DNA from 3 places in the Nostoc sp. 'Lobaria pulmonaria (5183) cyanobiont' genome. Region 3 is predicted to be linked to each of the others. Evidence: riboswitches for the same ligand, from Rfam matches in the RefSeq annotation. Region 3 holds a riboswitch; each other region holds the start of a gene.
What was found. Region 3 has a riboswitch for cobalamin ahead of NLP_RS03840 (DUF1636 domain-containing protein). Riboswitches for the same ligand answer to the same signal wherever they lie in the genome.
Positions count from the first base shown of each region.

Region 1: another riboswitch for cobalamin. It lies ahead of cobG (precorrin-3B synthase); the one in region 3 lies ahead of NLP_RS03840 (DUF1636 domain-containing protein).
Region 2: another riboswitch for cobalamin. It lies ahead of cobW (cobalamin biosynthesis protein CobW); the one in region 3 lies ahead of NLP_RS03840 (DUF1636 domain-containing protein).

Region 1 is NZ_CP026692.1:2,737,515-2,741,729, reverse strand. It holds gene NLP_RS11960 (precorrin-8X methylmutase) at 1-385, opposite strand, end outside; gene cobG (precorrin-3B synthase) at 544-1,995, opposite strand; adenosylcobalamin-variant (AdoCbl-variant) riboswitch at 2,057-2,146, opposite strand; gene ssuD (alkanesulfonate monooxygenase) at 2,588-3,571, opposite strand; gene NLP_RS11945 (hypothetical protein) at 3,607-3,981, opposite strand; gene NLP_RS11940 (GNAT family acetyltransferase) at 4,132-4,215, shown strand, end outside.
Region 2 is NZ_CP026692.1:303,270-307,484, forward strand. It holds gene NLP_RS01350 (class I SAM-dependent methyltransferase) at 1-425, opposite strand, end outside; gene NLP_RS01355 (hypothetical protein) at 444-908, opposite strand; gene cobW (cobalamin biosynthesis protein CobW) at 892-1,950, opposite strand; cobalamin riboswitch at 2,339-2,482, opposite strand; gene NLP_RS01365 (helix-turn-helix transcriptional regulator) at 2,563-3,609, shown strand; partial or broken gene NLP_RS01370 (TonB-dependent siderophore receptor) at 3,924-4,215, shown strand, end outside.
Region 3 is NZ_CP026692.1:901,604-905,818, forward strand. It holds gene NLP_RS03820 (inositol monophosphatase family protein) at 1-178, opposite strand, end outside; gene NLP_RS32745 (hypothetical protein) at 423-662, opposite strand; gene NLP_RS03830 (PEP-CTERM sorting domain-containing protein) at 809-1,360, opposite strand; gene NLP_RS03835 (cobalt-precorrin-6A reductase) at 1,390-2,130, opposite strand; gene NLP_RS03840 (DUF1636 domain-containing protein) at 2,127-2,546, opposite strand; cobalamin riboswitch at 2,569-2,740, opposite strand; gene cobA (uroporphyrinogen-III C-methyltransferase) at 2,897-3,664, opposite strand; gene NLP_RS03850 (sirohydrochlorin chelatase) at 3,673-4,215, opposite strand, start outside.

The sequences.
Region 1 (4,215 bases), 1.8 Mb from region 3:
AGCCTTTTAGGTGCGATCGCCATAATTCTAAAGCTGCTGCCGACCTTGTAGTACCCATACTCTGGGCAAGTTCTGGCACTTCTGGCTCGTTGAGGGTACAGATAACTTGATTGTTTGCAGACAACCGCCGTTTGGTAACGCCATCGGCAACCATCCGGCAATCGCACAGAATTGGCGCTCCTGCGGCTAATGCTGCCCTTGCGGATTGTACTGCTGTTGGTGAATATCCCAAGTCAGTGACAATATCCGTCATCCCACAGGCATGAATTAGACGCACAGCAACTTTTGCTACATCCGGTGGCAACACATCTAAGTTCGCTTCTGACCGGATGATTGCAAAGGAATTACGGTAAATTTCGTTGGCATCTCGGATATAGTCGGGCATTAAATTTGGGATTTTAGATTTTGGATTAATTTGTTTGTTAGTATAAATACTTCTTTTTCAATAGAAGAATATCTAATTTAATTAACCGCAGAGGCGCAGAGAACACATCAGAGAAAGGGAGGAATCAATTATCTGTATTTATCTGTGGTTCCATTTTCTCAGTATTTATTAAATAACTGCTGTAATTGTGCTGGTGGATATCGATTAGCAAATTCCCCAAAGGACTCATCAGAATTTAAGCGTTGAATTTTATATACATATAGCATCCGCTCTATTAATGCAGGTAGTTCGGCAAAAGTTACATATTGATATAGTTCGCGTCCGAATTTATGCTTGCTGTCACCAACATAAATGTGATATCCTTCCACAGTTTCATTGTCAGCATTGAAGCTGACACCAAGCAGAGTAATATCACTCTTGCTATGTTGGGCACAAGATTTTTCGCAGCCGCTAAAGTGGATATTAACTGGGTAATCGAGAGTAATGCGAGTTTCAAGATACTCTGCTAATGTCAACGCATGACTTTTGGTATCCGTAGCAGAAGCGGCGCAACCCTTTTTTCCAGAACAGGCAACTAATCCAGTTTTGATGTTGGTTGCAGAGGAATCTAATCCTAAGAAAGCAATTTCACTTTGGACATCAGCAACCCATTGCTGAGGAATATCTGTAAGGAGCAAATTTTGCCAAGGGGTTAGCCTGATTGCACTACCGTATTTCGTTGCTAAATCTGCTAAACCCCGCATCTGTCTACTCTCCAATCGACCAAGGGGCAAGACAACACCAATGTAAAATAAGCCTTGCTGACGTTGGGGATGAATGCCAATATGGTGATATTTTTCCCTCTTGCCTTGCTGGGGGAGTAGGTCTTTTCTTATTTCACTGCATAAAAGGGGGAAAGGTAGACGCTGCTCAACTTCTTGGAGATAATTTTCACAACCCAAAGTATTCAATAACTCTCTCAAACGTAGCCGCCGTTTACTCGGAGTATGACTATAAGCTAGATAGACATCCGCCAAAGCTGCTAAGACAGGCAAACAGTCCTCTGGTGGTAACAAAATTCCCGTATCGCTGGGCGGTTGACCCTTCTCGCCGACACTGAGATAGAGGCAAAAGTAAACATTATCGTTAATTAAGACAGCTGCAAAGGTGATATCATTCAAGCGATCGCCCACCTGAATTATCCCACCACCATCAAAGCAAACGCTAAATTTTGCCGAGAGTCCCGAAAGCGCCGGATGTGCTGTAATATAATCATCCCAACCTTGGACAAAAGGGCGAGTGTCGATTAATTCCTGGGGATCGATACCAGCAGTTGGACTGGTCATAATATTGCGGATTTGGTCTACAAGAGTATTGTCAGAACCCAATCCCATCTTTTGGAGGTACTTCAGAACCTCAGCATTTATCCCCGTGCGGATTTCACGAACTTGCAGGTTGGCTCGATTAGTCACATCTATATAGCCGCCACCATGCTGTTCTGCTATATCTGCGATCGCACGGCATTGCTGACTACTAATAATTCCACCTGGTATTCTAACGCGAGATAATATACCATCTGCGGCGGGAGTAGCATAAAACAAGCCAGGACAAGTGGCAAATCCAGAAACCAAACTTAAAACTCCTTCCCCGTGCAACGCAGGGAGTAGACGGTGAGTGTGTCTTCAGGACATCCTGAGAGTTGGCATTCTGACTTGGGCGATCCCATCACAGCTGCGGCACAGTCCCGGAATTTCACCGGAGTTTCCCAACTTTTAGCTTTAGTAATTTAGACTTTGTTTAGGTTATAGATTTCAACCTAGACATCATCCAGATAATTATCTTACATTAGTATAGCCAGAAATTTTAACTGAACTTATCCACTACCGATCGGAAGATATAGCTCTTGAAGCTAGTCTATAAATTGAATTTAGTCATGGCTCAGGCAGGAATGCTTGAGCCTTTTTGCTGCAAAACTTGCTTTAGAAAAAGTTAGCCGGTCTAAGTTGAGGTTTTTTCGGACTCATGCTTTTTGGAATTTTGAATTGCTTACACAGGCTGTGGTTTGAGTAAATCTGTGTTGGTAACAAATTCACTGAATGTACTTGCAACCTGCTGCGGTAATGCAATCGCCGGAGTTTGTAACGGCAACCTGGGAAATAATAATTCTGCGACTCGATAGGCTTCTTCGAGATGGGGATACCCTGAGAAAACGAAGGTATCAATTCATAAATCGGTATATTCTAACATTCGCGCTGCAACTGTCTCTGGATCTCCGACTAAGGCAGTCCCAGCGCCCCCACGCACTAAGCCAACACCTGCCCATAAGTTGGGGCTAATTTCTAAGTTTTGGCGTTCGCGTAGCGTGCCGGAGGCAACCTCGCCATTGTGCAGTTGGGCCATGCGGCGTTGCCCTTCTGATTCAGACTGAGTAAATCGCTGATGTGCAGCTGCTATGGTTTCATCATCCACATACTGAATCAGTTCATTAGCTGCATCCCAAGCTTTTTGCGTAGTTTCGCGGACTATGACGTGCATCCGAATCCCAAAGCGGACTGTTCTACCTTGTTCTGCTGCTAATCGGCGTACCTTTGTAATCTTTTGAGCAACTCGATTTGGTGGTTCACCCCAAGTTAAATACACATCAATGTGTTTGGCAGCAACTTGGAGAGCGGCATCTGAAGAACCACCAAAATATAAGGTGGGGTAAGGCTTTTGTACGGGAGAAAATTGGAGTTTTGCGCCTTGAACTTGCAAGTGGCGACCACTATAGCTTACTTCTTCACCTTGCATGAGCGATCGCCAAATTGTCAAAAACTCATCCGTGAGATCATAACGCTGATCGTGATCTAAGAAAATCCCATCTTTAGCAAGTTCTTTTGTGTCGCCACCAGTGACAACATTCAGAATAATTCGACCGTTAGAAATCTGGTCAAAAGTCGCAGCCATCCTGACTGCCAAAGAAGGCGACATAATTGCTGGACGAAAGGCTACAAGAAACCGCAAGCGTTCTGTAACTGAAATTAACGAAGTAGCTACAATCCAAGTATCTTGTTTTTGTCCAGTACCAATCAACATCCCACCATAGCCCAATTTATCAACAGCCTGAGCTATTTGCTGCATATAGGGATAAGTGGCTGGTCGCCTGCCGATTGTAGTACCTAAATAACGCTCATCTCCCTGTGTCGGCAAATACCAAAAAACTTCCATTTTCCTATCTCCTGGCGCTATTTCTGGCTAATGGTTTATGGTGTGATAGCTGCATATTGTTCGCTAGTCAGCATCGCTTCCTTGATATTAATAGGTTTAAAAATAACTTTTTCTTTGGCAAACAAATCTGCAATCTTATGTTGATTTTCCATGATTTCTGGCGTAATTGGTCTTAACCCGTAAGTTCGCCTTTCAACCATTGTTGTTAAAATATCTTCATCAATTTTCAGGTGAGGAATAGTCAGTTTTACAACTTCTGATCGGTTTTTCTCACTCCATTGACCTGTGTTATCTATCTCCTCAAGAACTAATCGCACTAATTTCGGATTTTCTGTGGCAAATTTTCGCGCAGCCATATAATCTCCGTTAGGGACTTTAACTCGATCTGTACGAATTTCTGTGTTTGTCATCTTAGGATTAGCCTGTAATTGCTTTCATGACGCGATGTTTTATGGTAATTTTTGTACAATATTACTTAAAACATATCTATTTGCCGTAGTTTAAAGAGTAGTATTTCACAAACAATGTGCAAAGGCAAGTCTTTTGATTTAGAGATGTAGATGAATATAAGACCATATCAAGAATCTGATGCTGAATTAGTCAGCGCTTTGTGGGATGAGGTGTTTCCTAATAACCCGTCGCAC
Region 2 (4,215 bases), 600 kb from region 3:
TGACTGCTTTCACTCAACAGAACTAAATCATAGGAGTATGATTTGTGAAAATCTTCAAATCTCGTTAAATAGAAAGGTACTCGACCATTGGTATTTTGAATAAACCTCTCTTGCTGGAGTGCGTCGGGTGCTAATCCCTCAACACTGAAACCGCGATCGCACAAATATGCTGCGTTACCTCCAATCCCACAGCCTACGTCAAGCACAGTTTTTATCCCCTCTGGGATAAAACTCAAAAGTTTGGCTGTATATGCGGCTTGCGCCACACGCAGGCGAGTTAGAGTTAATTCTTCACCCACAGTAGGTAGTGGTTCCCAATACCCGTAATGCAGATAAGAGGAATTTGTAAGTCCCATGTAATAATCTATCGCTGCATTTTGGTAGCGAGTTGCTTTGGGAATATTGCTTGATTTTGGCTTGAGCATTGAGGACTAAAGTAAGTTTTAGGGTATTAAGCTTGGTTTAAATTCTGACCATCGCTTGCAAACTTGTTCGTAGCAATCGGGTGGAGTAATTTTTAGTTGGTGTAAAAAATTCACCTCAATCTGAGGTTCAGCCTTTAGCACCAGAAGAATATCTTGATGGGGATTGTATGTTGCGATCGCTGGGAAAATTGATGAAATCATGGATGAGCAGATTGGATGTGATATAAATCCGCCATCCTGAAATGATCGCAAGTAAAACCTAATCAGATCGGAGGGGAGAAATTGGAGAGTGAAGGCAACTGTATCAATAGTTGTATTTGTCGGGTGAGTAACTTTAGTATCCACATCACAAATAACAACTCCCCGCCCAAATGACTGAAATCCCTTCCATCCTGTGTAACCGATTACCAGCAGATTGTTATGAATAAAGCTATTTTGCCAGTAGCCGAAATTTCCTTGCCAAACACTATTGGATGGTCGCATTGATTTCCTCCCCCAAGACAATTGACTCAATGCGAACCTGCTCAAGCTCTCGTCCAATCAATACTAATCGCGTTTGACGGGGTTCCTGGGGTTGCCAAGGACGATCATAAAAGTAGTCAAATCGATTACCGACACCCTGTAATACCAGGCGCATAGCTTTGTTTGGAACTGCTACAAATCCCTTAATTCGATAAATTTCTTGCTGTTGCACCAATGTTTGCAAGCGTTTGACTAGGGCTGTCGGCTCAAATGCCTGGTTTAACAGTAGTTGCACTGCATTAATCCCTTCATCATGTTCATGTTCGGCTTCGTTGTCGTGGTGACTGGGGCGACTATCCAAGTTGTCTTCTACCGCAGCGTTGAAACCGAGTAACAAATCGCCACTGATTTTACCATCCTGGCAAGGAATGACTTTTACACCAGGCGATAAGTTCTGTTTCAGCCAATCTTGTACCCTAACTTGCGTTTTTTCATCAACGCGATCGCTTTTAGTCAGCAATACTAGATCAGCACAAGCCAGCTGATCTTCAAATAGTTCCTCAATCGGTGTTTCGTGTTCTATGCTAGAGTCGGCTTGTCGCTGTGCTAAGAGGGCTGCTAAATCGCCTACATATTGATTAGTTGCTAAGGCTTCACAGTCCACCACAGTAATTACGCTGTCCACTGTCGCGCCTGTGCGAATTTCCGGCCAGCGAAATGCTTGCACCAATGGTTTTGGGAGTGCTAGTCCAGAGGTTTCAATCAACATACAGTCAAGGCTGGCGCGTCGCTTCAGCAATTCTTGCATTGCTGGTAAGAATTCCTCTTGCACCGTGCAACACAAACAACCGTTGGTGAGTTCAACAATATTACTGTTGGAATCGTCTTCATCGTCACAAACTCGGCAGTCACGCAAAAGTTCGCCATCAATGCCGATTTCTCCAAATTCATTCACCAAAACAGCAATGCGTCGTCCTTCATTATTTTGCAGTAAATGGCGGATTAACGTCGTTTTGCCTGCACCTAGAAATCCTGTAATTACTGTGACGGGAATTTTTTGCATATAAAGTGTGTCGTTTGTTGATTAATTTTGCAATCACAAGAAAGAAGTTTTAACCACAGATATCACGAAGTAGAGATGTGTGACGAAGTTCAATTTCGCCTCTCTACTAATTTGCAGGTGATGTGAAAGGTAATTTATTAGGCGCGAACATTAGCCAAACAAATCAGCGTATCCATCTTTTTTGTGAATAGTTACGCCAAAGAGAATTAGTGCGAGCGATGTCTACGACGGGCTACGCCTACGCAATTTGTACCCGAAATTAACCATCTACTGTCTCATAGAAAGCCGTAACCTGTAGCGTTTTGATATGTGGAGCTATGAGAATGTCAAGCTTAGTAGTTGTAGAAATCTTCATAAAAATACTTCTCTGTGCCTCGCAGATGTACAAAATTTACAAGTCAACTTCGGCGGGCATTCTGACTTACAAGGCAAGCCTTGATTACAGCTGCGGGACAGCGCCGGATTCACATCGGACTTTCCCCCTTGCGCCTGATGGCTGCTCCCCATCAGAACCGAGATTCCTTTGCATATTAACACACTATTTAGATTAGATGAATTGTTGCAACTAAATTGCGAGAAAATTGCAATAGCCTAGAATACTTTTTGCAAATTATGGAAATCATTTCCCACAAGGAATATGTTGAACGCTGGCTGGAAAGTCTCAAACAGAATGAAGTTTACTACAACATCAATGGGTTCGATTTTTTGGAGAAGTTTGAGAGTCAATTGCACAATTCTAACCATCGATTCGCCAACTTCCGTCCCAACTTCCGAATGAAGATTACAGATGAACTATATTATCGAAACTTCGGTCTCAAAAACGAGCATTCTGACTTTTATACCTTAGTTTCCAAATTCTATCTTTCAGGCTGTTCTACGGTCAGTTGCCCCAATGTGGAAGGAGTAGAAGCAAATTATGAAGAAAAGGGTGGATACAATTATTTGTTTTACCTGCCAAATATTAAAGAAATTGAACACTATTATGCTGGTGATCGCATACTCACCATCATTATTGATTGGAATGCTGAATTTTTCCGAGCATTCATAGGAAGTAGTCACAGTTTACCACAACAGTTGCGTCCATTTCTGGAGAGCGATCTCGCTCCCCAGTTTCACTGTACCGTCGGTTTAATTACACCTGCAATGCGAAGCGTATTGCATCAGATTTGCAACATATCATATCAAGGAATTGCCCAGCGAATGTTTTTGGAAAGTAAGGCGTTAGAACTACTGGCATTGCAACTCGATCAACTCGCAGCAGCTGAAGGTTGTAATTTACCGATAGCATCACTTAAACCTAGAGATATTGAGCAAATTTATCAAGCCAGGGAAATTTTACTTACTCAGTGGCTTAAGCCACCATCTGTATGTGAATTGGCGCAGCAGGTGAAGTGCGATCGCAAAAAACTCATGCAGGGATTTCGCCAAGTCTTTGGTACCACCCTGTTCAGTTATCTGCGCGATTACCGCATGGAGCAAGCCAGACAATTACTTCAAGAGCGGGGATGCAAGGTTACAGAAGCTGCGAATGCCGTTGGCTACTCAAATACGGGTCATTTTGCCGCAGCCTTCAAACGCAAGTATGGCATCACACCCCGTGAATGTTTGGTAGGAAATAAGCCAATTCCTCCTTTCGGGATCGAAATTCCTCCTCTTTGAGTTGCAGAGTAGCCCCATCACGTAATCTTTTTTGATAGTTTTCTTGCAACAGATTACTAATAATTGCTGGACGGATTTTGGGTGTGAACATGGTAAAACGGATGTGGGCAAATTACGCTGGGGGCATTGGCAGTCTGGCGATCGCATTTCTACTATTATGTGGGCAAGCAGCTAGGGCTGAGGTGACAAGTACGCAAACGCTACGCCCAAAAAACTCTCCTAACCGAATCCTGCGTCTCCATGATGTTCAGGTTCCTGCGAGGACAGTGAAGGACTGGCTAGCTCAGGTAGAAACTGCGACAGTATCTTCATTTAATGGTAATCGTGTTGCAGCACCCATTGACGTGTTTAATCCAGTATATGACCGATCCCTTGGTGCAATTTTGAACCCTGATCGAAAGGAGTCCTTGCTCATAGATGCACTGGGTATTTATGTCCAAGATCAGATCGCGCTGAGTGAGAATCTGAAGTTGCTCTTATGTGTACGGTTTGATGCCTTTAAACAGACGGATGGAGATTTGGTAGCAAACACCGAAAGCAGCCAGTCAGGAGATGCCTTTAGTCCTCGTTTCGGTATTGTCTACCAGCCAATCCAGCCAATTTCAC
Region 3 (4,215 bases):
CCAGATTTTGAATAGCCACATCTGCATCAGTAAGTGCAGCACTAAAAAAGTTGTTTCCTTGTTCTTTGGCGGGAAGTGCAGCAATTTTTGGTTGTAAAAAATGGGCATAGGCTGCTGCTACTTTGAGATGAGGGAGTAAAGTCTCTAAAATTAATCGAGTAGTTGGGGTTGTGGACATTACAGCAAACTCCTTTTAGAAATAATCTCCCGTTGGCAGGGCGATATAATTCTACATCTAGACAAAATTACGGTATCATTTGGATGCAATAATACCACCGTTGCTATATTACTTTAATCTGTATGTCTCAAAGAGCCTATAGATAAATCGCAAGTTTTCTCGTAAATTTAAGGGTTTAAGACCGAACGCCAACACTTAGTACAGCATTTCATTAATTCATAGCGAATTAATCAAAGGCAATATCCTACAATGCCAATGCGTTAGCTTGGATTGTTAATGCGTTGGCTTGGATTGTCAATGCGTCGGCTTGGATTGTTAATACGTCGGCTTGGATTGTTAATACGTCGGCTTGGATTGTTAATGCGTTGGCTTGGATTGTTAATACGTCGGCTTGGATTGTTAATGCGTCGGCTTGGATTGTTAATGCGTTGGCTTGGATTGTTAATGCGTTGGCTTGGATTAAAAACGCTACGCTTTTACGCAAAACTGTATTTAATTAAAGTTACCCTACAAATGGTTTTAGGAAACTTTTTCGAGCTTCTTCTGAGTGAATTTGAATAGCTTGTGACGTTTGAGTACTGGAGGTGCGCCCAGAGTGCCGATGATGAGTAAGCTAAAAATAGAAGTGGGTTAAGGGACGGTGATTAGGTTTGCAGAAAAACTAATGGGTAATTCCCTATCTTCTAATCCTAACTTTTCAAAACCTGGTCTATTTGGCGCAGAAAAAACCTCTAAATAACCTGGTGTCGGCAAAAAACTAGCGAAAAATGGACTAGAATAATTTCCTCCCGAAATGGAATACGCAAAACCCTTACGTGTTAACTGCTGAGTATTAAGGCTAATTAAATTATCAACATCAAAAGGTTCGTTTCCTGGCATTGGAGTCCCGGCGGGTTGCAGAGCAGTAATTATTTCACCATTTCGTGTACCAGTAATTCCAGTAATCAAGTAAAAACCCAAATCGTTAGGGGTGTCATTAGTGGTGAAAATACCGTTCGCTTCTATGCCAGTACCAGAATAATTCCAGTTCCAACTTAAAGCAGAAGCGTCCGGCATTGTCCCGAAAACTAATCCAGATATGGTGACGAGGGCTATGGCAGATAAAGCTAGATTTTTCATGGAAGTCGTTACTGCGATCGCGGATATTGTAGAAGGTTCCGGTGTATTATACGGAATTAACAAAGATAGTATTATCAATCTTGCCTATTTACTTAGCAGCGATCTAATAACCACGCCAAAGCAGCATCAACATTACTAACCTGTTCCCCTGGCGGTATCGCTGAACGATTGACCATCACAACCTTTACGCCCAGTTCTCGCGCTGCAATAATCTTGGGCTTTGTAGCATCGCCACCGCTATTTTTGCTGACGATGGTATCAATGTTATTCTCAATCAGAATTTGTCTTTCATTATTGAGGGTAAAAGGCCCGCGATCGCACAATACCATCCCCGGCGGTACTAAAGCATCATCGCCAGGAGGGTCAATCATCCGCATCAAAAACCAAATTTTCTCTAGGTGAGCAAAAGCGGACAGTTCTTGCCTACCAACTGTCAAAAACACTCGCTGTGCCTGGTTTTGCACGGCTGTTGCTGCGGCTGCAACATTATCCAGTTCAATCCAGCGATCGCCACTTACTTTTTCCCAAGGTGGACGAATTAACATCAGGCGGGGTACTCTAACTTCCATTGCTGCATCTGCGGCATTGAAAGAAATTTGAGTAGCGAAAGGATGGGTTGCATCAATTAATAAGTCAATTTGCATGACTTGCAGATAGCTAGCCAATCCAGTCACGCCACCGAAGCCTCCAACCCGTAAATCGCCCAACGGTACTGACGGTTCACGGGTGCGGCCAGCTAGAGAGGTGATTACTTCTAACCCTTGGATAGTCGTAACTTTGGCAGCTAATTCTGCTGCATCACCCGTCCCACCCAGAATCAAAACGCGGATCATTTAGATAAAGGTGGAATTTTTGCTAAAATGCCCTTCTTCATTGCTTCTGGACGCTCTGACCAAGGTAGTAAACCATCTGCTTTGGCATAGTATTGACTAGCACATTCCAGTACCGCAGAGGCATTACCATCAACGCCTAAATCACCAAATAAATATGTTAATTTACCTTTAGCAGCAAAGGCGACTACACAAGAACGATTACAAGCACTCATACATTCAACTTCCTGAATCGGGAATCGATCTCGTAAGTCCCAATCTTGTGCCAACTGCTGAAGTTCGTGTAGAAGTTTTTCACCACCACTTTCACCTAAGCGTTTTCCATTTTGCCAAACACTGGCACAGGTTTTGCAAACAAATAAAGTATGTTCAGCAACTTCCATTGGACTGGTTGGGGAAATATTTACAGTAGTAGTCATCTGTACCTCGCAGATATGTGAAACTAATAAATCTATTTCGGTGGGCATCCTGACTCACTCAATTTGAGATTTGAGATTTAGTTCTTTAATCTCAAATTGGTTCACAGTTGCTCCCAAGCGCCGGATTTGCACCGAACTTTCCCCGTTACCTCTGGTGACTGACTCCCACCAGAACCGAATAACCTTATCGATCATACACTAGTACAACATGGCGTAAATAAACATACCATTCAAAATGACGCGAAAGTCCGGAATACAATACTTTTGACTTTTGATTTTTGACTTTTGACTTCCACGCAGTGGTACTAGGGTTATCGGAGAATACGAAACAACAAGCTTTGTGGCAACCATCAAACTGGGCGACAGCCAGATAAAATACTGTGCATATTTACTACTTGTCCAATAACTGCGATCGCAGGCGCACTAAATCCAGTTTCCTCTACCTGTTTGACAATTGTCTTTAAAGTACCAATCAATTCTTCTTGTTCTGGTCGTGTACCCCAGCGCACCAAAGCAATCGGCGTTTCTAAATTCAACCCAGCTGCACTTAATTCTTCCACAATATAAGGCAGATTGTGAATTCCCATATAAATTACAATGGTTTCGGAACCGTGAGCGATCGCACTCCAATTTACAATCGGTCTATACTTACCCGCCGCCTCGTGACCAGTTACAAATGTCACTGATGAACTATACAGCCGATGCGTCAAAGGAATACCTGAGTATGCTGCTGCTGCAATTCCCGATGTGATACCGGGCACTACTTCCGTTGATATTCCAGCTTTGACTAATTCTTCCATCTCTTCGCCACCGCGACCAAAAATAAACGGATCGCCACCCTTTAGCCGCACTACAATTGCATGATCCTGCGCTTTATCAATCAGCAATTGAGTTGTTTCTGACTGCAACAACGAATGTCTCCCCGCACGTTTACCAGCATTAATTTGCTCGGCTTGGGGATTAATCATTGCCAAAATAGCCGGACTCACCAAGGCATCATAGATGACTACATCTGCACATTCCAACAAACCTTTCGCCTTCAGAGTTATTAGTCCTGGATCTCCTGGCCCCGCACCGACTAAATAAACCTTTCCCAAATACTTGTTCCTTTCTGTCATTGTGCGGTTCATCTATCTGTTAAATCCCAAATTAGCTCGGCTAATTCTGCACTTGCTCCCAATGGCTCTGCCAATTGGAAATTCACCGCAGAAAATTGTAATTTTAGCTGCTCTATTGAGGTGGCGATCGCATCGGTTATTCCACCAGCGAATAAAAAATATGGCAAGATTGCAATTTCCCGATAACCAGCACCTACCAACTCTTTCACCCGTAATTCTAAACTAGGAGGACCAGCCCAATAAGCAGTCACGGCTCCCAAACTCGCCGCCATTGCTTCCACAGTTTCTTGAGAACCTGGGCGACGGCTACCATGAGCTAATAGAATCCATGCTTCTGCTTTTATAGCAGCTATTTGTTTTGCCAGCAATTTCTCTAAATTGGGGTGAGAGCCTAAATATGGTTGCAACTCAATCATGATATCTTGACCAAGAGTCTGCTGTGCTAGTGCTACTTCGGCGGGAATATCTGTCATGACATGCACTCCCGGCAGTAGAAATAGCGGTACAATTTTGAGGCTATTTTCATTTTGAGACACTGGGCAATCGCCAAA